One region of the Caulobacter sp. SRI_008 genome, then DNA from elsewhere that is predicted to be linked to it. Evidence: riboswitches for the same ligand, from Rfam matches in the RefSeq annotation. Region 1 holds a riboswitch; the other holds the start of a gene.
The links. A riboswitch is a leader RNA that binds a small molecule or an ion and turns the genes downstream of it on or off. The one in region 1 is predicted to bind cobalamin.

Region 1 (10,078 bases):
AGACGGCCTCGCCGTCCAGCGCCTCGCGGATCAGCGGATAGAGCGTGCCCAGCAGCACCGTCGCCGTCGCCGCCGACAGGATGATGTTGTTCAGCACGATGGCGCTCTCGCGGCTGACCGGCGCGAACAGGCCGCCGGCGTTCAGGCTCGGCGCGCGGATGGCGAACAGCACGAAGCCGAAGCCGGCCGCGATCCCCATGATCGACAGCAGCAGCACGCCCCGCGTCGGGTCGACGGCGAAGGCGTGGACGCTGGTCAGCACGCCCGAGCGCACCAGGAACGCCCCCAGCATCGAGAAGCCGAAGGCCGCCAGGGCCAGGAACACCGTCCAGCCCGGCAGCGCGCCGCGCTTCTCCAGCACGATGGCCGAGTGCAGCAGGGCGGCGCCGATCAGCCAGGGCATGAAGCTGGCGTTCTCGACCGGATCCCAGAACCACCAACCGCCCCAGCCCAGCTCGTAATAGGCCCAGAAGGCGCCGAGCGTGATGCCGACGGTCAGCAGGCTCCAGGCCGCCAGGGTCCAGGGCCGCACCCAGCGGGCGAAGGCCGCGTCGACCTTGCCCTCGATCAGGGCGGCGATCGCCAGCGAGAACACCACCGAAAAGCCGACATAACCCGAATAGAGGAACGGCGGATGCACGGCCAAGGCCCAGTCCTGCAGCAGCGGATTGAGCGAGCGCCCCTCCACCGGCGGGTCCGGCAGGCGGGTCATCGGGTTCGAGGCGAAGACGGTGTAGGCCAGGAACAGCACGCCCAGCGCGCCCTGCACCGCGATGGCCCAGGCCCGCAGGCGCGGCGGCAGACGCTCGCCGAACACCGCCATGGCCGCGCCGTAGCCGGTCAGCACCAGGCACCACAGCAGCATCGAGCCCTCGTGGCTGCCCCAGGCGCCGGCCACCTTGTAGAGCAGCGGCTTGGCGGTGTGGGAGTTGGCCGCGACGTTGGCCACCGAGAAGTCGGAGGTCACGAAGGCGTAGATCAGGGCGGCGAAGGCGCAGGCCAGGGCCGCGAAGGTCGCCACGGCCGCGCCGCGTCCCGCCCCCGCCAGCGCGCCCGACCGCCGCAGCGCCCCGACGGCGGAAAGGCCGCTCTGGGCGACTGACAGCACCAGGGCCAGGACCAGGGCGAACGCGCCGAACTCGACGATCATCGGGCGGTCTTTCCCTCACCGTAGGACGGCGGAGCCGCGCCCTCGCCGCGCCACTCGCCCTGCTCCTTGATGGCCTTGGCCACCTCGCGCGGCATGTAGCGCTCGTCGTGCTTGGCCAGCACCTGCTTGGCGACGAAGACGCCGCCCTCGTCGAACGATCCGGAGGCGACGATCCCCTGCCCCTCGCGGAACAGGTCGGGCAGGTCGCCCTGATAGCGCACCTTGCTGGTCGCCTTCTGGTCGGCGACGACGAACTCCACCAGGCCGTCCGGGTGCTTGACCACGCTGCCGGCCTGGACCAGCCCGCCCAGCTGCACCTTGCGGCCGGCAGGCACGTGGGCCTCGTGGGCCTGGGCCGGGGTGTAGAACAGCGAGATCGAGTCCCGCATGCCGTACAGGGCCAGGCCCGCCGCCAGGGCGGCGACCGGCGCGATCGCCAGCAGGATGGTCAGGCGCCGGCGCGCCTTGCGGGACTTGGGCAGGAAGCTCATCGGGGAACCGAGGTGGCGGCGGGCGCATCGGCGGCCTGGCGCAGGGCGGCCAGCACGCGCGGCTGGTCCTTGAAGCGCTCGGAGGCGGTCTTCAGGGCCGCGTCGCGACGGGCGACGTCGCCCAGCACGCCATAGGCGCGGACCAGCCGCACCCAGCCGTCGGCGTTGTCGGGATCGGCGGCCAGCTTGGCGGCCAGGCTGTCGACCATGCCCTGGATCATCTCGGGGGTGACGCCGCCGTCGGCGGCCGCCTGGGCCGCCTGCGAATTCGGCTCGACCAGCCGGCCGGCCTTGGCCGTGCGGTCGATCTCGCCGGCCAGGATCGCGCGGCGCTCGTCGGCCGGCGGCAGCGAGGCCAGCAGCGCCCGCCAGCCGGCCAGGCCCTCGTCCAGCCTGCCATCGGCGATCAGGGCCTTGGACAGGTGATAGCGGGCGGAAAGGTCGCTCGGGTCGCGCTTCAGCGCTTCGCTGAACGCCATGCGGGCGTCAGGGCCGACCTGGCCGTTGTCGCCGGCCACGAAGGTCTCGCCCAGGGCGGTCCACAGGTCGGCCCGCTGCGGGGCCAGGCGCACGGCGCGGCGCAGGGCCTCGCCGGCCCCGACGGCGTCGCCGCCGGCGATGCGCACCAGGGCGAGGTTGCGATAGAGCTCGGGATCGTTGGGCCGGGTCTTGGCCGCCTGCTCCAGCACAGCGGCGATGCGCGGCGGGTCGAGCATCGACGGGTCGGTCGACTTCCACTCGGCCACCCGGCGGGCGAAAGGCTGGTCGGCCGCGCCTGGCGCGCCCACCAGCACATAGACCACCACGGCCAGCAGGGCGGCGATCGCCGCGACGGCCACCACCGCGCGGCGCGGACCTTTCCCGTCCTGGGGCCAGTCGGCCGCGCCCTGGTCGGCGGCGGCCAGCAGCCGGCGGCCGGCCTCGGCGCGGGCGGCCTTCAGCTCGCTGTCGGCCAGCAGGCCGCGCTCGGCCAGGTCGTCGATCTCGGAAAGCTGCCGGCGATGGACGGCCAGGGCCGGGTCGTCCCCGACGGGCGCGAGCCCGTGCGCTGCGCCCCGCAGCACCAGGGCGGCGGCGGCGGCGGACAGACCCGCGGCGGCGATCCAGAAACCGATCATGGTTCGCTGTTAGCCGCAGATCGATCCGCGCGTCAGTGAAAAAAACACTTAAGGCCCAGATTGCGTCGCGGCGTCCGCCAGGTCCCGGATCAGCGCCCGAGGCGCAATGTCCCACCGCGCCCCCAAAGTCGCCTCCCTCGCCCCTGTGGCGAGGGCCCATGCCGGCGACCGCTCAAACCTCGACCAGCCTCGAAAGGTCTGAGCGGCTGAACGATGGATCCTGGGCACGAGGCCCAGGAAGGCGATCGGAGGGGGTATCCAACCCGCAGATTTCAAACGGCGGATTTCGGCGGTGAAGACTGCCGTCCGCCCCTACGCCGCCATCGCCGCGACGGCCCGGCGGCGGACGATCTCGGCGGTCTTCTCGTCGCGGGTGTGGGCGATGTAGGCGGCCGCGATCTCGAGATAGGCGCGGGCCACCTGCGGGTCGCCGCCCTCGCCGGTGCGGGCCACGTGCAGGCTGTCCTCGATGTACTGGTCCAGCCGCTGGTTCAGCTTCTCCAGCACCTTGGCGCGGGTCGAGCCGTAGCCGGCCTGGGCCGCGCAAGGCCGCAGGTCCTCGACGAAGGCCAGGGCCGAGGCGGCGCGGCGCACCAGGACCGCGTCCGGCGCCTCTTCCAGCTTCGGCACGCCCTTGCCGCCGCCCATCTTGCCCATCATCGAGATCGGCCGCAGCGGCAAGGCCAGGCCCAGCTCCTTGTCGGCGGCGTTCATCCGCGTCTCGGCCGCCTGGGCCGCCGCCTGCTTGAACTTGGCCAGGCGCTTGCCCCACGGGCCGTCCTTGGCCACGTCGACCGCCTGTTCGAACTCGGTCAGCTGGTGGGCGATGCGCTGGGCCGAGGCCGCCGCCGAACGGCCCGAGGCCTCGCCGCCCTCCAGGTCGAAGCCGCGCACGTGCTCGATGCTGGCCTCGATGTCGGCCAGCATCCGCTCGCCGAATTCCTTGACCTCCGACGAGGCCAGGTAGCGGTCGTTGGGACGGTCCATCACCGCCGAGATCACCCGCAGGATCCGCCAGGGCTCGGGCAGGTGCGCCGCCAGCATCTCGAACATCCGCGGACCGGCGTCGTCGCTGATCGCGCAGGCGTCGCGATAGGCCAGGCGCGCGGCCGCCGCGCGCTCGCCGCTCATCCGGCTGACCCACTCCGACAGTCGCGGCAGGGCGTTGCGGACGATCACCGACAGGTCGAGATAGTCGGCCAACTCGTCGGCGTCGCAGATCTGGGCGATCGCTTCGTACTCAGGCCGTTCGGCCGCGCGCAGGCCGCGGGCGGCGATCTTGCACAGCTCGTTGAAGACATCGGGCGCGCCGTTGTCGAGATCCCAGGGATTGCAGCGCGCCGCGCCCTCGGCCACCTGGCGCGGGGCCTCGACCTTCAGCGCCTTCCACAGCAGGGCCAGGGCCCGGCGCGGGAACTGCGGCAGGTCCTCGGCGCGCGGCTGGCACAGCGGCGCGATGGGGGAAAGAATGGTGTTGCGGACGTAGCGATCGGCGGTCTCGTCCTCGACCATGGCCCGCACGGTCGCCAGCGCCCCCTGCCCGCCGGCGTTGGCCAGGGCGAGCTCGAGACTGCGCAGAGCCGCATCGGGCGCGGTCTCGACCAGCGTCCGGATGATCTGCAGTTTGTGCGCGGCGATTGCGGGCATCGATCTCCGCCGGGGACGGGACATGTCCAGGCAGCGTCAACCATGTTGCCAACGAGGTTAAGACTTTCCGAAACCGCTGCTTTTTCAATGACGCAAGGCAAGGCGAAGTGTCGCGGCGCCGAAAGCTCCACCTTGACGACAGCGCGCTATCGCCAGAGTGGCGCGCGGTAGCGTTAACCCTCCGCGCGCGGCAGCGACAGCACCACCCGCAGGCCGCCCAGCGGCGAATCGTCCAGGGTCACCGAGCCGCCATAGGCCCGCGCCAGTTCATCGACGATCGACAGGCCAAGCCCGGTGCCCGGCGTGTGCTCGTCCATCCGCTGGCCGCGCTTCAACGCCTGGGCCCGCTGCTCGGCCGGAATGCCCGGGCCGTCGTCGTCGACGGTCAGCAGCATGCGCCCCTCGCCGTCCGCCTTGGCCTCGGCGCGGATGCGGGCCTTCGACCACTTGCCGGCGTTCTCCATGACGTTGCCGGCCAGTTCCATGAAGTCCTGCCGCTCGCCCTGGAAGCACAGGTCTTCCGGACAGCGCCAGTCGATCTCCACGCCCCGCCCGTCGTTCTTGTCCTGGAAGATCCGCTCCAGGGTCACGGCCAGTTCGTCGAGGATCGGCTCCACCGGCGTGCGCTCGCCGCTGGTCTGCGAACGCGCCGCCGCCCGCGCCCGGCGCAGATGGTGGTCGACCTGCTCGCGCATGGTCTGGGCCTGGCGCTCGACTACCTCGGCCAGCGCGCCGCCCTGCTGGCTGGCCTCGGTCAGCATCACCGACAGCGGCGTCTTCAGGGCGTGGGCCAGGTTGCCGACATGGGTGCGCTGGCGCTCGACGACTTCCTGGTTGTGGGCCAGCAGGCCGTTCAGCTCGCCGGCCAGCGGCTCCAGCTCCTCCGGATAGGGTCCGACCAGCCGCTCGGCCTTGCCGCTGCGCACCCCGGCGATCTCGCGGCGCAGGCGGAAGATCGGCTGCAGGCCGAACCGCACCTGAAAGACGATGGCCACGATCAGGCCCACGCCCAGCAGCAGCAGGGCGAAGGCCGTGATCCGGCCGAAGCGGTCGGCGTCGTCGTCGATCGGGGATCGGTCCTCGGCGGCGATGAACACCACGGGCGCCGGATGCCCCGGCAGCCGCGTCAGGATCGCCGCCGCCCGCAGCGGCTTGTCCTGCGGCCCGCGCATGTCGAAATAGAGGGTCTTGCCCGGATCGGCCGTCAGCCGGTCGATCTGGGCGGTGGACAGCATCAGATCGCTGTCGAACAGCGAGCGCGAGCGCTCGATCGCCGAGAGCCCGCCGCCGCTCTTCTGGGCGAAGATCGCCCAGTAGCGGCCGGAATAGGCCCGGGTGGCGCGGATGTCGGTCAGGAACGGCGCCTTGACCACCCCGTCCTCCACCGTCGAGCCGGCATAGAGGTCGTCGGTCAGCACCGCCAGCGACTGGTCGAAGCGGCGGATGGCCGCGTCGCGGAACTGGGCGGTCAGGAAGGCCCCGGCCGCCAGCAGCACGAACAGCGTCCAGATCGCCGCCAGCAGCACCAGCCGCCGGACGAGCGAGCGCTTGCGGAAGTCGAGCATCAAGCCTCGCCCCCGCGCGCGATCACCCCGCGGTCTCGCCTTCCAGCGGGATCAGGCGGTAGCCGAGGCCGCGCACCGTCTCGATGCGGTCGGCGCCCAGCTTCTTGCGCAGCCGGCCGATGAACACCTCGATGGTGTTGCTGTCGCGGTCGAAGTCCTGGTCGTACAGGTGCTCGACCAGCTCGGTGCGGCCGATCACCCGGCCCTGGTGCATCATCATGTAGTGCAACAGGCGGTATTCCAGCGAGGTCAGGCGCAGCGGCTCGCCGTTGACGCTGGCCCGCGCCGCGCGCGGATCCAGGCGCAGGCCGCCGCAGGTCAGGCTCGGCGCGGCGTGGCCGGCCGAGCGCCGCAGCAGCGCCCGCAGGCGCGCCAGCAGTTCCTCGGTGTGGAAGGGCTTGGTCAGGTAGTCGTCGGCCCCGGCGTCGAAGCCGGCGACCTTCTCGCTCCAGGCGCCGCGGGCGGTCAGGATCAGCACGGGCGTTGCGACATTGCCGCGCCGCCAGCGCTCCAGAACCGACACCCCGTCCACCTTGGGCAAACCGAGGTCCAGGATCACCGCGTCATAGGGCTCGGTCTCGCCCAGGAACTGGGCTTCCTCGCCGTCGGCGGCGTGGTCGACGGCGTAGCCCGCGTCGGAGAGGGCCAGCTTCAGCTGGCGCGACAGGTCGGGATCGTCTTCGACGAGCAGGATGCGCATGTCTCGGGGAACTCCCTAGAGCCTGTCCGGTTCGGACGGTCCCGTCCGAAACGGATAAACAGGCTCGCAATCAAAAGGTAGAGCGCGACGAACGCCGAAATCGCTCATGGTCTCAGCCGTCACGCTCTACCCGCCGCTGAGGATCCGGCCGCTCTCGGCGTCGACGATGAAGTCGATGCGGCGGCCGTCCGTGGTCGCCCAGCGGATGCGGTAGTTGCGACCTTCCAGCCCTGCGTCGAGCAGGCGGCCGGGGGTGCGGCGGGCGATGCTGTCGATGACCGCGCTCAGCGGCACCAGGCGGCCCGACTGCACGCCGCCACGCGCCTGGTCCTGCCGGGCGCGCCAGTCGGCGCCCAGCGAGTCCGGGCCGCGCTGGGCCAGAGCCGCGCCCGGGAGGGCGGCGACGATGGCGGCTGCGGCGAGTATGGCGCGGATCGGCTTCATGTCGTCCGGTTTAGAGGAGCACGGCTGAATGGAGACTGAACGCGGGGTTTATGAACGGTGTGCGACGTCCTGTCACGGGCCAAGCCCCGCTCGACCACAATCTGAAATCACATAAAGATATCTTTATGTCCTTATTGACAACGCCAGCCGACCCAGGCTTGATAAGCGGGTCGTGGTCTGCGGACGTTTTGCGTCCAAAGCTAAGAGGGAAGCCGGTGTGAAACCGGCGCTGCCCCCGCAACTGTAAGCGGCGAGCGGCCGTCCGATACGTGTCACTGATGCGCCGAACTCGACTCGGTGGCGCATCGGGAAGGCCAGGACGGCGGCGTCGACCCGCGAGCCAGGAGACCTGCCTCGACAGATAACGTCCTCCGGCGGGGTGCCCGGTCTGGTCGCTAGCTCCAGGCGCGGGTCGGCCAGCCCGTTCGCGCGCCTATGCCTGCGCCCCGTCCAGCCTCCGTCACCATCGAGACAGAGGCTAAGAAATGACCGTCACCGTCGCCGCCCTCGGCTTTCCCCGCATCGGCCCGCAGCGCCGCCTGAAGACCGCCCTCGAAGCCCACTGGGCCGGCCGCCTCGACGCCGAAGGGCTCCAGACCGAAGCCTCCGCCCTGCGTGCGCTCGCCTGGCGCCGCCAGGCCGATCTCGGCGTCGACCACGTCCCCAGCGGCGACTTCTCGCTCTACGACCACGTGCTCGACACCGCCGTCATGGTCGGCGCGATCCCCGCCGCCTACGGCTGGACCGGCGGCCCGGTCGATCTGCAGCTCTACTTCGCCATGGCGCGCGGGACGCAAGGCGAGCCGGAAACCTGCGGCCACGGCTGTTCGCACCAGACGGCGACCGGCCTGCCGGCGCTCGAGATGACCAAGTGGTTCGACACCAACTACCACTACCTCGCGCCTGAACTGGCCCCCGACCAGGCCTTCACCCTGGCCTCGACCAAGATCATCGACGCCTTCCTCGAGGCCAAGGCGCAAGGCGTCCACACCCGCCCGGTCATCCTCGGCCCCGTCACCTTCCTGAAGCTGGCCAAGACCAAGGACCGCCACTTCCAGCCGCTGTCGCTGCTCAGCGCCCTGCTGCCGGTCTATGCCGAGCTGCTCCAGCGCCTGGCCGCCGCCGGCGCCGACTGGGTGCAGATCGACGAGCCCTGCCTGGCGCTCGACCTCACCGACTTCGAGCGCGCCGAGATCCGCCGCGCCTACGGCGCCCTGACCCACGCCGCCCCGCGCATCAGCATCCTTCTCGCCAGCTATTTCGGGACCTATGGCGACAACCTCGCCACCGCCGCCAACCTGCCGGTCGAAGGCCTGCACCTGGATCTCGTCCGCGCCCCGGGCGACCTCGACGCCGCCCTGGCCCTGGCCCGCGACAGCCTCGTCCTGTCGCTGGGCGTCATCGACGGCCGCAACGTCTGGCGCGCCGACCTTGAGGCCATCCTCGACCGCGTCGAGCCCGTCGTCTCCGCCCGCGGCCCCGACCGCGTGATCCTGGCCCCGTCCTGCTCGCTGCTGCACACCCCGCTCGACCTCTCGATCGAGACCAGCCTCGACCCGCAAATCAGCCAGTGGCTGGCCTTCGCCGTCCAGAAGCTGGAGGAGCTGGCCGTCCTGGCCAAGGCCCTCAACCAGGGCCGCGCCGCCGTCCGCGACCAGCTCGCCGCCTCCAGCGCCGCCGTCGCCTCGCGCAAGACCTCGCCGCTGATCCACGACGTCGCCGTCCAGGCCCGCGCCGCCGCGCTGACCCCGGCCGACGCCGCCCGCGCCACGCCCTTCGCCGAGCGCATCGCCCTGCAGCAGGCCAGGCTCTCCCTGCCGCCCCTGCCGACCACCACCATCGGCTCGTTCCCGCAGACCGCCGCCGTCCGCCAGGCCCGCGCCGCCCACGCCAAGGGCCAGTTGCCCGACGCCGACTACCAGGCCTTCCTGCGCGCCGAGACCGCCCGCGCGGTGGCCTGGCAGCAGGAGATCGGCCTCGACGTGCTGGTCCACGGCGAGTTCGAACGCAACGACATGGTGCAGTATTTCGGCGAGCGCCTGACCGGCTTCACCTTCACCAAGCACGCCTGGGTCCAGTCCTACGGCTCGCGCTGCGTGCGCCCGCCGATCCTCTACGGCGACGTCTCGCGCCCCGCGCCCATGACGGTCGAGTGGTGGGCCTACGCGCAAGGCCTCACCGCCCGCCCGATGAAGGGCATGCTGACCGGCCCGGTCACCATCCTCCAGTGGTCGTTCGTCCGCGACGACATCCCGCGCTCTGAGACCTGCCGCCAGATCGCTCTCGCCGTCCGCGACGAGGTCGTCGACCTCGAAGCCGCCGGCGCGAAGATCATCCAGATCGACGAGGCCGCCCTGCGCGAGGGCCTGCCGCTTCGCCGCGGCGACTGGGACGCCTACCTCGCCTGGGCCGTCGAGGCCTTCCGCATCGCCGCCTCGGGCGTGGAGCCCCAGACCCAGGTCCACACCCACATGTGCTATTCGGAGTTCAACGACATCATCGCCGCCATCGGCGCCATGGACGCCGACGTCATCTCCATCGAGACCGCCCGCTCGAAGATGGAACTGCTCGACGCCTTCGAGGCCTACGCCTACCCGGCCCAGATCGGCCCCGGCGTCTACGACATCCACGCCCCCCGCAGCCCCGCGGCCGCCGAGATGCTCGACTTGCTGGAAAAAGCCGGCCAGCGCCTTTCGTCGTCTCAGCTCTGGGTCAACCCCGACTGCGGCCTGAAGACCCGGCGCTGGGAAGAAGTGGAGCCGGCGCTCGCCAACATGGTCGCGGCGGCGAAAGCGGCGCGGGCAGCGCTCGACGCCTGACCGACAAGGGGCGCGCCAAACCGGTGCGCCCCCAACCAAACCCTCTCTCTTAGAGAGAGGGAGGGGCCCGCCGCGAAGCGGTGGGAGGGTGAGTGGTTTCGCCGCCTACAGGAAAATCCCAATTCCTCTGCTTGAGACCGAGGG
Region 2 (10,078 bases), on a different contig from region 1:
CTTCATGATCTCCAGCCGCCGCTCGCGGGTCTGGCCGCCGCCCAGGCCGTCGGCGGTGTCGGCCAGGCCGTCCTCGTGGAAGCCGCCAGTCAGCAGGAAGCCGGCGCCCAGGGCCAGGATCGCCGGAACCCAGCCGTCCCACCCCTGGCTCGCCCCCAGCAGCACGAGAGCGCTGAGCCCGCCGACCAGCAGACCGACCAGCGGGAAGTAGCGGGCCGAGCGGGTGATCCAGTCGGGCTCGAACTCGCGCAGGGCAGGGGTCGGCAGGCGGGTCAGGAACTGCACCGCGCAGAGCAGCAGCTGGACCTGCCGGCCGATCATCCCAGCACGTCGGCGAGGTCGGCGACCTCGTTCAGCAGGTTGGCAGCCGCCGCCAGCAGGGGGGCGGCGAGCGCTGCGCCGGTGCCTTCGCCCAGCCGCAGGCCAAGATCGAGCAGGGGCCTGGCGTCCAGGGCCGCCAGCATGGCGGCGTGACCCTTCTCGGCCGAGCCGTGGGCGAAGACGCAGTAGTCCAGGGCTTCAGGGACCAGGCGCACGGCCGCCAGGGCCGCCGCGGTGGCGATGAAGCCGTCCACCAGCACGGGCCGCCGGCGCGCGGCCGCGCCCAGCACCGCGCCGGCCATCATGGCGATCTCGCAGCCGCCGAACTCGGATAGCACGGCGAAGGGTTCGGTCGCGTCGCTGCGGGCGGCGGCGCGGGCGATGGCGGCGGCCTTGCGGGCCAGACCGGCCTCGTCGTGGCCCGTGCCCTGGCCGACGCAGGCCTCCAGCGGGGCGGGCGCCAGCCGGTGCATGACCAGGGCTGCTGCGGAGCTGTTGCCGATGCCCATCTCGCCGATGGCCAGCACGTCCGCTTCATCGAGGGCGCGGCCGGCGATCTCGATCCCGCGCGTCAGGGCCAGAGCCGTCTCCTCCGGCGTCAGCGCGGCTTCGCGGGCGGCGTTGCGGGCGCCCAGGCGCACCTTGGCGTCGATCAGGTCGGGATGGGCCGGCAGCGCGGCGGCGACGCCGGCGTCCACCACCTTCACCGACACGCCCGTGGCCCTGGCGAAGGCGTTGACGCTGGAGCGGCCGATCAGGAACAGGCCGACCATCGCCACGGTGACGCTCGACGGATAGCTGGAGACGCCTTCTTCGGTCAGGCCATGGTCGCCGGCGAATACCAGCAACGCCGTGCGGGCGGCGCGGGGCGAGAGGTTCCCCTCGATCAGGCCCAGTTGCACGGCCAGGTCCTCGATCCGGCCCAGCGACCCCGGCGGCTTGGCCTTGCCGTCCAGCTTGGCGCGCAAGCTCGCTTCCAGGGCGCGGTCGACGGCGGGGATGGCGGGGGGCGTGAAGGTCATTGCACAAGTCTCCAGCCGGCGGCGCAGGCCAGGGCGACCAGCAGCCACAGCAGGGCGCAGGACCGGCGGTAGATCCGCAGGCCCCGGCGCAAGTCGGTCAGGTCGGGCGCGCGGCCGTCGCCGAAGCTCGGGCGCTCCGTCGTCTCGCCATCATAGCGCGCGGCGCCGCCCAGCTTGACGCCCAGGGCCCCGGCCATGGCGGCTTCCGGCCAGCCGGCGTTGGGCGAGGCGTGCTTCTTGGCGTCGCGGCGCATGACGTCCCAGCCCTTCCAGCCCGCGCCCAGGCAGATCAGCAGGCCGGCGAGACGCGCGGGGACGAAGTTCATCACATCGTCGGTTCGGGCCGCCGCCCAGCCGAACGAGCGCCAGCGCGGCTCCATGTGGCCGATCTGGCTGTCGGCGGTGTTCACCGCCTTGTAGGCGAAGAGACCCGGCAGGCCGAACAGGGTCAGCCACGAGGCGGGAGCCACGACCCCGTCGTTGAAGCTCTCGGCCAGGCTTTCCAGCGCCGCCGCCGTGATCCCGTGCAGGTCCAGCTCCTCGACGTCGCGCCCGACGATCCGGCCGACCGAGATGCGGGCGGCGGGCAGGTCGCCGGCCTCCAGCGGGTCGAGCACGGCCATCACGTGCTGGTGCAGGCTGCGCTGGGCCAGGCCCAAAGTGGCGAGCAGCGCCACCGCCAGGGTCGCCAGCAGGCCGCTGTCGAACATCGACTCCAGCGCGCCGCCGATCAGCACCGCGCCGAGGACCAGCAGCGCCACGCTCACGACGCCCAGCTCTCGCCGCCGCAGTTCCGAGGTCTCCGGCCGGTTCCAGCGCCGCTCCAGAGTGTCGATGGCCTTGCCGACCCAGGTGACCGGATGGGGGATGGCCGCGTGCAGGCTCGCCGGATAGCCGATCAGGGCCTCGATCACGAGGGCCAGCGGAGGGGCGAGCAGCAGCGGTTCAGCCATGGCGTCCGACCAGTTCGATCAGCGGGCCGGTCTGGCCCTCCACCACCCTTGCCGTGACTCCGTAGGCCCTGGCCAGGACATCCGGGGTCAGGGCCTCGCGCGGCGGGCCGTCGGCGATCAGCTTGCCGTCCACCAGCACCAGCACCCGGTCGGCCAGGCGCGCGGCCACGGCCAGGTCGTGCAGGGTCATGACCACGCCCTGGCCGTCCTTGGCGGCGAAGTCGCGCATCAGGTCAACGGCGTCCAGCTGGTGGCCGGGATCCAGGCCCGCCAGCGGCTCGTCGGCCAGCAGCCACGACGGCTCGCCGGCCAGCACCCGGGCGAACAGGGCGCGGCCGCGCTCGCCACCCGACAGGCTCTTGACCTCGCGCCGGGCCAGATCTTCGAGATGGGTCTGCTTCAGGGCCTTGGCCACGGCCAGGTGGTCAGCTTCGGAGAGACCCCGCGCGCCGCTGTGCGGCGTGCGGCCAAGGCCCACCAGGGTCTCGACGTCGACGGCCCAGGCCACTTCCGGCGTCTGCGGCAGGAAGCCGATGCGCCGCGCCCGCTCGCGATGCGTCAGCGAAGCCAGGGGCGCGCCGCCCAGGGTCACGCTACCGGCGTCTGGCTTGCGCAGACCCGCCAGGCAGGCCAGCAGGGTCGACTTGCCTGCGCCGTTGGGACCGACCACGGCGGTCACCTCGCCGGGGCGGAACTGCGCGCTGACGCCCTGCAGCACCGGGCGGCCGCCCAGGGCGACGGTAAGGTTCTCGGCGGAAAGCGTGGCTGCGGTCATGCAAGCCTCCGGCGCATGGTGATCAGAAGAGCCAGGAAGAACGGCCCGCCGACGGCGGCGGTGGCCACGCCCAGCCGCATCTCGGCCGCGGACGGGGTCAGGCGCACCATGATGTCGGCCGCCAGCACCAGGGCCGAGCCGGCCAGGGCCGACGGCACGAGCAGGGCGCCTGGCCGGTGTCCGACCAGCGGCCGCACCAGGTGGGGGGCGATCAGGCCGACGAAGCCGATCAGGCCCGTGACGGCCACGCTCGCCCCGGAAGCCACGCCGACGCCGACGGCCAGCAGCACCCGCACCGCCGACAGGTTGACGCCGAGGGCCGCGGCGCCGGTCTCGCCCAGGGTCAGGGCGTCGAGCGAACGGGGCAGGGTCAGCAGCACGGCCAGGCCCGCCACGATCAGCGGCACGGCCAGCCGCACCTCGTCGACGCTGCGGTCGGCCAGGGAGCCAAGCAGCCAGCTAATGATCTCCTGCGCGGCCCAAGGGTTCGGCGCCAGCGACAGAGCCAGCGCCACGCCGGCGCTGGCTACGGTGTTGAGGATCACCCCGGCCAGCAGGAAGGTCACCGTGCCGCCGGTAGTGCCGGCCAGGGCCAGCATCAGTCCCACGCCGATCGCCGCGCCCAGCACCGCGCAGGCCGGCAGCAGCCAGGTCGCGGTGAAGGCCAGGCCCAGATAGAGGCTCATCACCGCCCCCAGCGCCGCCATCGACGACACGCCAAGCACGCCCGGATCGGCCAGCGGGTTGCGGGTGTAGCCCTGCATGGCCGCGCCCGACATGCCCAGCGCCGCGCCGATGGCCACGGCCAGCACGGTGCGCGGCAGGCGCAGTTCGAAGATGATCGCCCAGCGCGGGTCCGAGCGGTCGACCCAGGCGCTCCACGGCGCCCAGACGCGGCCGCTCATCAGCGACAGCCCGAAGAGGACCGCCACGGCCAGCAGCAGGCCGGCGATCAGCAGCCAGGTTCGGCGGTTATGGCTCATGCTCGGGCCTTCAGGGCGTTGCGGCGGGCGGCCGCCAGGGTCGCGGCGGTGTGGATCAGGGTCGGGCCGCCGCAATAGAGCAGCCGCTCGGGGAAGGTCTCGCGGGTCATGCGATGGCTCACCTTGGCGAGGGCTGGGTGGTTGAGCATCCGTTCGGCCCAGGTCGGGGCGTCGGGACGGGCCTGTCCGGCCAGCAGCACCTGCGGCGGATCGGCCAGCAGCCGCTCCAGCGGGACATTGCCCCACTTCTTCAGGCCGTAGCGGCTGGCGACGTTCTTGAAACCGGTGCGGGTCAGCATCTCGTCGACCAGCGTGCCTTCGCCGGCCGCGAAGCCGTTGGGCTGGAAGACCAGGGCCTCCAGCGGCCTGGAGCCCGGCGGCGGGGCGGCGGCTGCCAGGGCCTGGTCGATGCGGGCGATCAGAGCTTCACCGCGCTCGGGATGACCGGCGGCGGCGGCGATGCGGCGGATGTCTTCCTGGTTCTCGGCCCAGCTGTTGGGCACCTTGAAGAGCTCGGCCCGCACGCCCAGCCTCTTGAGAGCCGCGCGGGTGGCCGGCGAGGAGTGGGCCGCGCTCAGCACCACGTCGGGCCTAAGCGCGATCACCTCCTCGGCGCTTTCGTAGGTCATCGGATAGGACTTGGCCCGCTCGGCGATGCTCGATTGCTGCGGATCGCGGGCGTAGTGGCTGAGCGCCGCGATCTGGTCGCGGTCGGCGACTTCGACCAGCACGCCGTCGAGGCAGGGATTGAGCGACACGAGGCGCGGCTTCTTCGGCGCGCCGGCGCCGAGGCCGACGGCAAGGCTAGCCCCCAGAGCGACCCGCCTGCTGAAACCAGTCAAAACTCCACCCCGCGCTGGGCCTTGAAGCCCTGCTCGAACGGATGCTTGACCAGGGTCATCTCGGTGACCAGGTCGGCGATTTCCAGCAGTTGCGGCTTGGCGTTGCGGCCGGTCAGGCAGACGTGCTTGTCGTTGGGACGGGCCTTCAGCGTCTCCACCACCTCGTCGATGTCGAGATAGTCGTAGCGCAGGGCGATGTTGATCTCGTCCAGCAGCACGAAGTCGAGCGTCGGATCGGCGATCATCGCCTTGCTCTCTTCCCACGCGGCCTTGGCCGCGGCCACGTCGCGCTCGCGGTCCTGGGTGTCCCAGGTGAAGCCCTCGCCCATGACGCGGTAGCGCACTTGGTCGGGAAAGCGGCTGAAGAACAGGCGTTCGCCAGTCTTCCACTTGCCCTTGATGAACTGCACCACGCCCACCTGCATGCCCCAGCCCAGCGAGCGGGCGACCATGCCGAAGCCGGCCGAGGACTTGCCCTTGCCGTCGCCGGTGTGGACCAGCAGCAGACCCTTCTCCAGGGTCTTCGATTTCATCAGCTCTTCACGCTCGGCCTTGAGGGCGCGCATCGCCTCGGCGTGCTGCTCGTTGGCGTTGTCGCTCATCGCGGGGTCTCCAGGGCGGCGGCCAGGCGCGCCCAGTCGGCGTCGAATCCAGGCAGGCCAAAGCGTAGCAGGCTCGGGTCGTGATCGAAGGGCCGCGTCAGGATTCCGGCGCGCGCCAGGGTCTCGAAGCGAACGGCTGCGTCGGCCGCGCGGGTCAGGCGGAACAGGCTGGTCCCGCCGACCACCTCGAAACCGGCACCTACCAACAGGGCGTCCAGCCGCGCGGCGTCGTCGGCCAGGCTGGCGCGCGTGGCGTTCGCCCAGGCGGTGTCGGGATAGGCCGCCAGGCCCGCGGCCAGGGCCGGGGCGGAGAGGGGCCATTCGCCCAGAGTCTCGCGCAGGCGCCTGGCGAGCGCCGGCCGGGCGATCACGAAGCCCAACCGCAGTCCGGCCAGACCGTAGAACTTGCCGAACGAGCGCAGCACGATCAGCCGCTCATGGTCCGGCGCGCCGGCGAACGGGGCGACCGACAGCGACGGCTCGCACTCGACGAAGGCCTCGTCGACTACCGCGCCGCGCTGGCCCAGCGCCAGCACCGCCTCGGGCGCCAGGCTGCGGCCGTCGGGATTGTTGGGGTTCACCACGACGCAGAGGTCGGCCTCGTCCGGGTCGGCCACGACCTCGGAACCGACGCGCCGCCAGGCGAGCGGGTGGCTGGAATAGGTGGGAACCGGCAGGCTCACGCGGCCGCGCGGCAGGATCTTGGGCAAGAGACGGATCGCCGTCTCGCTGCCGGGCACGGCGACGACCCGGGCGGGGTCCTCGACACCGAAGGCCTGGGCGGCCACGGCCTCCAGCCGCGCCAGGTCGGCTGGATCGGGCAGGCGGCCCCAGTCCTCGAAGGCCTGGGGCGGAACCGGATAGGGGCGGGGATTGATCCCCGTCGACAGGTCCAGCCACGGCGCGGGCGCATCCGGAAAACGCGCCCGCGCCGCCGCCAGGCGGCCGCCGTGTCCGGAAAGGGACGACGGCGAACCGCTCATCAGAACTTCGCCCGGACGCCGGCGAAGGCGCCGCGGCCCACCGAGCCGTAGCGGTAGATGGTCTCGTATTCCTTGTCGAAGAGGTTTTCGACGCGGCCGAACACCTCGAAGGTGTCGTTCAGCGGATAGGCGGCCCGCAGGTCGAAGAGGGCGTAGCTCTTCAGGCGGCGGGTGTTGGTGGCGTTGTCGTAGCTCTCGCCCACGTACTGCACCGAGACGCCCGTGGTCAGGCCGCTCTTCCAGTCGTAGTCGGCGTTCAGGTTGGCCGTCTCGCCGGCGCGGCGCGGAAGGCGCTTGCCGTTGTTGGTGGCCGAACGGTTAATCGGGTCCATGTTGGTGTAGTTCGCCGTCACCTTCAGCGACGAGGTCACCTCGATGGTGGTCTCCAGCTCCACGCCGCTGGTCTCCGTCTTGGCGAAGTTGGCGTAGCCGCCGTAGTTGGGCGGGGTGTTGTTGGAGACGTAGTCGATCTGGTTGGTGATGTCGCGGTGGAACCAGGTCAGGCCCGCGCGCACGCGGCCGTTCAGCACGCTGTGCTCGACGCCCAGGTCGACGCTTTCCGACTCCTCGGGATTCAGGTTCGCATCGCCGTAGATGCTGTAGAGCTGGTACAGCGACGGGGCCTTGAAGCCCTCGCCGTAGTTGGCGCGGAACACCGTGACGCCGCCGTTGGGCGAATAGGACGCGCCGGCCTGATAGACCGTGGCGTCGCCGAAGGCCGAGTGGTCCTCCCGGCGCACGCCGCCCGTCAGGGTCAGGCCCTCGACCGGCTGGGCGCGCAGGTGCAGGTACAGGCTGTCGGTGCGCGCGGCGTGGCTGTCGGGCGTCGGGTTCGGTTCCCATTCCGATGGCGAGGCGGTGCGGAACCACGAGCGCTCGGTCTCGGCCCCGAAGGTCGCGCGGAGGATCTCGCTGACCTGCCAGGTGCCCTGGTACTCGAAGCGCTTGTTGGTGCCGCGGGCGTCGAAGGTCTTGGGGACCGACGAGCTGGGATCGAAGTTGTCGCGGTCGGTCTGGGTGTAGCCGAAGCCGAGGCGATTTTTCAGCGCGCCGTCGAAGGCGCTCAGGCGCACGCCGGCGTAGCTGACCAGTTCCTTGGTCTTGCCGTATTCGGGGCTGTCGGCGAAGGCGTAGAGCGGGGCGGGGAAGCCGTCGAATTCGTTCTTCGAGGCGGCGTAGGACGTGCGCAGGTCGACGGTGGCCCAGTCGGTGACGTTCAGGTCCAGGCGGCCGCTGACGCCCGCGTTGCGGTAGCCGTCCTTCTCCTTGCCGCCGTACGACTTGCCGAAGGCCGAGACGCCGTCGGTGGTGTAGTAGGCGCCGGCGATCCGCCAGCCGCCCCAGTCGCCGCCGGCGCTGAGCGCGGCGTTGCCGTAGGCGGTGTCGCGCGAGCCGACCTCGGTCGCCAACTGGGTGGTGAGCGGGCCGCTGGGCGTGGCGGTCAGCAGGTTGACGACGCCGCCGATGGCCTGGCTGCCCCACAGGGTCGACTGCGAGCCGCGCAGCACCTCGATGCGGTTGACGTTGCCGGCCAGCAGGGTGGCGAAGTTGTAGCCGCCGCCGGTCGAGGACGGATCGTTCAGCTTGACGCCGTCGATCAGCACCACGGTCTGGTCGGTCTCGGCGCCGCGGATGCGCAGCTGGGTCGTGCCGCCGACGCCGCCGTTGCGAGTGACGGTGACGCCCGGCGTGCGCGACAGCAGGTCGGAGATCACGACGGCCTGGGCCTTCTTCAGGGCCTCGGCGTCGATCACCGTCATGCTGGTCGAGACTTCCGACAGCTTTTCGGGCTCGCGACCGGCGGTGACCACCACCTGATCGACTTCGGCCACGGCCGTATCGGCGAAAGCCAGGCCAGGCAGGGCCAGGGCGGGAACTGCGGCCATCAGGGCCAGCAGGGAAACAGGGCGCATGTCATTCCTCCGTGCGCGACAAGAAGGAGCGTGTTCTCGTGAACACGCCCGGACCGAAGCGTCGCCATGCGGGAAGACCCGATCGTACGGCGCACCCCGGCCGGACGAAGGACGACCGCGACAGGCAGGTCTCCTGGCTCGCGGGTCATCGTTGCTGCGCGTCGCCTTCCCAGCTCTCTTCCGAAGAACAGACCCAGTGGCATGTGACGCGCGAACTCGCCGCTTACAGTTGCGGGGGCAGCCCGGGTTTCACACCCGAGTTCCCTTTTCATCCTCTTTGGGAGGAACCTGTCGCGCCGGCTGGACTATAGGGTGCGCCGCACACCGTCAATCTGGAGTTCCCCGTTGTCACTGACCCTGGTTCTAGGCGGCGCGCGTTCGGGTAAGAGCGCCTTCGCGCAAGGAGCGGCCGAGGCGAGGGCCGCCGCGGTCGGCGTCCGACCGGTCATGATCGTCACCGCCCAGGCCTTCGACGCCGAGATGGAGGCGCGCATCGCCCGCCACCGGGCCGATCGCGGAGAGGCCTGGACCACCCTGGAGGCGCCCTTCGATCTCGTGTCCGCCTTGCGCGGCCTGCCGCCGGGCGGCGTGGCGGTGGTCGACTGCCTGACCCTTTGGTTGACCAATCTCATGCTGGCGGAAAAAGATCTCTCGACCGAAGCGGCAGCGCTGGTCGCGGCGGCTTCGGCCTTCGACGGCGAGCTCTGGCTGGTGTCCAACGAGGTCGGCTGGGGCGTCGTGCCCGACAACGCCTTGGCTCGCAGGTTCCGCGACGAGGCCGGGCGGCTGCATCAGGCCCTGGCGGCCGCCGCCAACGCCGTCGAACTGGTCGTCGCCGGACTAAGCCTGCGGATGAAGTGATTCCCGATGCTCTCGCCCCGATTGCTCAACTTTCGGCGATGCGACGATTGCGCACGCAGACACCGGGCGCGCAGGCATGGTTAAGACCTATTTACACATTCGAGTTCACTTAATTCGACGGGCGGGCTGCCATGCGACGGATCCTCATCGCCGAAGACGACATGCTGCTTGGCGGCGTCTACGAGGTCCTGCTGGAAGAGGCGGGGTTCGAGGTGCTGTGGAGCCGTGACGGCCAGGAAGCGCTGGAAGCCTTCGACGCCTTCGCGCCCGACCTGCTGATCACCGACAACGCCATGCCGCGCATGACCGGCGCCGAGCTGATCCGTTCGCTCGAAGGGCGGGGGACGCCGGTGCTGATGGTCTCGGCCAGCGATCCGAGCGTGCTGCAGGTCGAGCCCGACCAGTGGCTCGAAAAGCCGGTGACGCCGGCTCGCCTGCTGTCGGCCGTGCGCGCCATGCAGCGCGCGGGCGTTCAGGCCGCGGCCTGAAGTCCCACCGCCACGGCGGTCGCGAACAGTCCCAGACCCAGACCCCAGGCGGCGCAGAAGGCCAGGGTGGGGTGGCGCTGCCACCAGCGCGGCTGGGGAACCCCCGTGATGGTCTTGTCGGTCATGCGGTCGCCTCGCGTGGTCGTCGAAGACCCAACGCGAGACGCCCCGCCTTCAGTTCCGTCTAGCCGCCGAAGCCGCGCGAACCGCCGCCGAAGCCGCCGCGCGAAATGACGCTGCTGCGGCTCTGCACGCGGCTCGGCGCCTCGTAGCGCGACGGGGCGTCGAAGCTGTCGGTGCGCACCCGGCTGCGGCCGGTCAGGTAGTCGCGCGAC

Region 2: another riboswitch for cobalamin. It lies ahead of AC2YHT_RS19500 (TonB-dependent receptor plug domain-containing protein); the one in region 1 lies ahead of metE (5-methyltetrahydropteroyltriglutamate--homocysteine S-methyltransferase).

The regions. Positions count from the first base shown of each region.
Region 1 covers NZ_JBYCZS010000002.1:32,930-43,007, reverse strand. The annotation lists gene AC2YHT_RS02275 (heme lyase CcmF/NrfE family subunit) at 1-1,150, opposite strand, end outside; gene ccmE (cytochrome c maturation protein CcmE) at 1,147-1,641, opposite strand; gene ccmI (c-type cytochrome biogenesis protein CcmI) at 1,638-2,759, opposite strand; gene AC2YHT_RS02260 (hypothetical protein) at 3,072-4,406, opposite strand; gene AC2YHT_RS02255 (sensor histidine kinase) at 4,580-5,971, opposite strand; gene AC2YHT_RS02250 (response regulator transcription factor) at 5,994-6,671, opposite strand; gene AC2YHT_RS02245 (PepSY domain-containing protein) at 6,798-7,115, opposite strand; cobalamin riboswitch at 7,272-7,486, shown strand; gene metE (5-methyltetrahydropteroyltriglutamate--homocysteine S-methyltransferase) at 7,601-9,934, shown strand.
Region 2 covers NZ_JBYCZS010000023.1:72,969-83,046, forward strand. The annotation lists gene cobS (adenosylcobinamide-GDP ribazoletransferase) at 1-321, opposite strand, end outside; gene cobT (nicotinate-nucleotide--dimethylbenzimidazole phosphoribosyltransferase) at 318-1,343, opposite strand; gene cbiB (adenosylcobinamide-phosphate synthase CbiB) at 1,340-2,296, opposite strand; gene AC2YHT_RS19475 (ABC transporter ATP-binding protein) at 2,289-3,071, opposite strand; gene AC2YHT_RS19480 (FecCD family ABC transporter permease) at 3,068-4,054, opposite strand; gene AC2YHT_RS19485 (ABC transporter substrate-binding protein) at 4,051-4,812, opposite strand; gene cobO (cob(I)yrinic acid a,c-diamide adenosyltransferase) at 4,893-5,498, opposite strand; gene cobD (threonine-phosphate decarboxylase CobD) at 5,495-6,481, opposite strand; gene AC2YHT_RS19500 (TonB-dependent receptor plug domain-containing protein) at 6,481-8,394, opposite strand; cobalamin riboswitch at 8,501-8,701, opposite strand; gene cobU (bifunctional adenosylcobinamide kinase/adenosylcobinamide-phosphate guanylyltransferase) at 8,740-9,255, shown strand; gene AC2YHT_RS19510 (response regulator transcription factor) at 9,387-9,743, shown strand; gene AC2YHT_RS19515 (hypothetical protein) at 9,728-9,868, opposite strand; gene AC2YHT_RS19520 (DUF1190 domain-containing protein) at 9,928-10,078, opposite strand, start outside.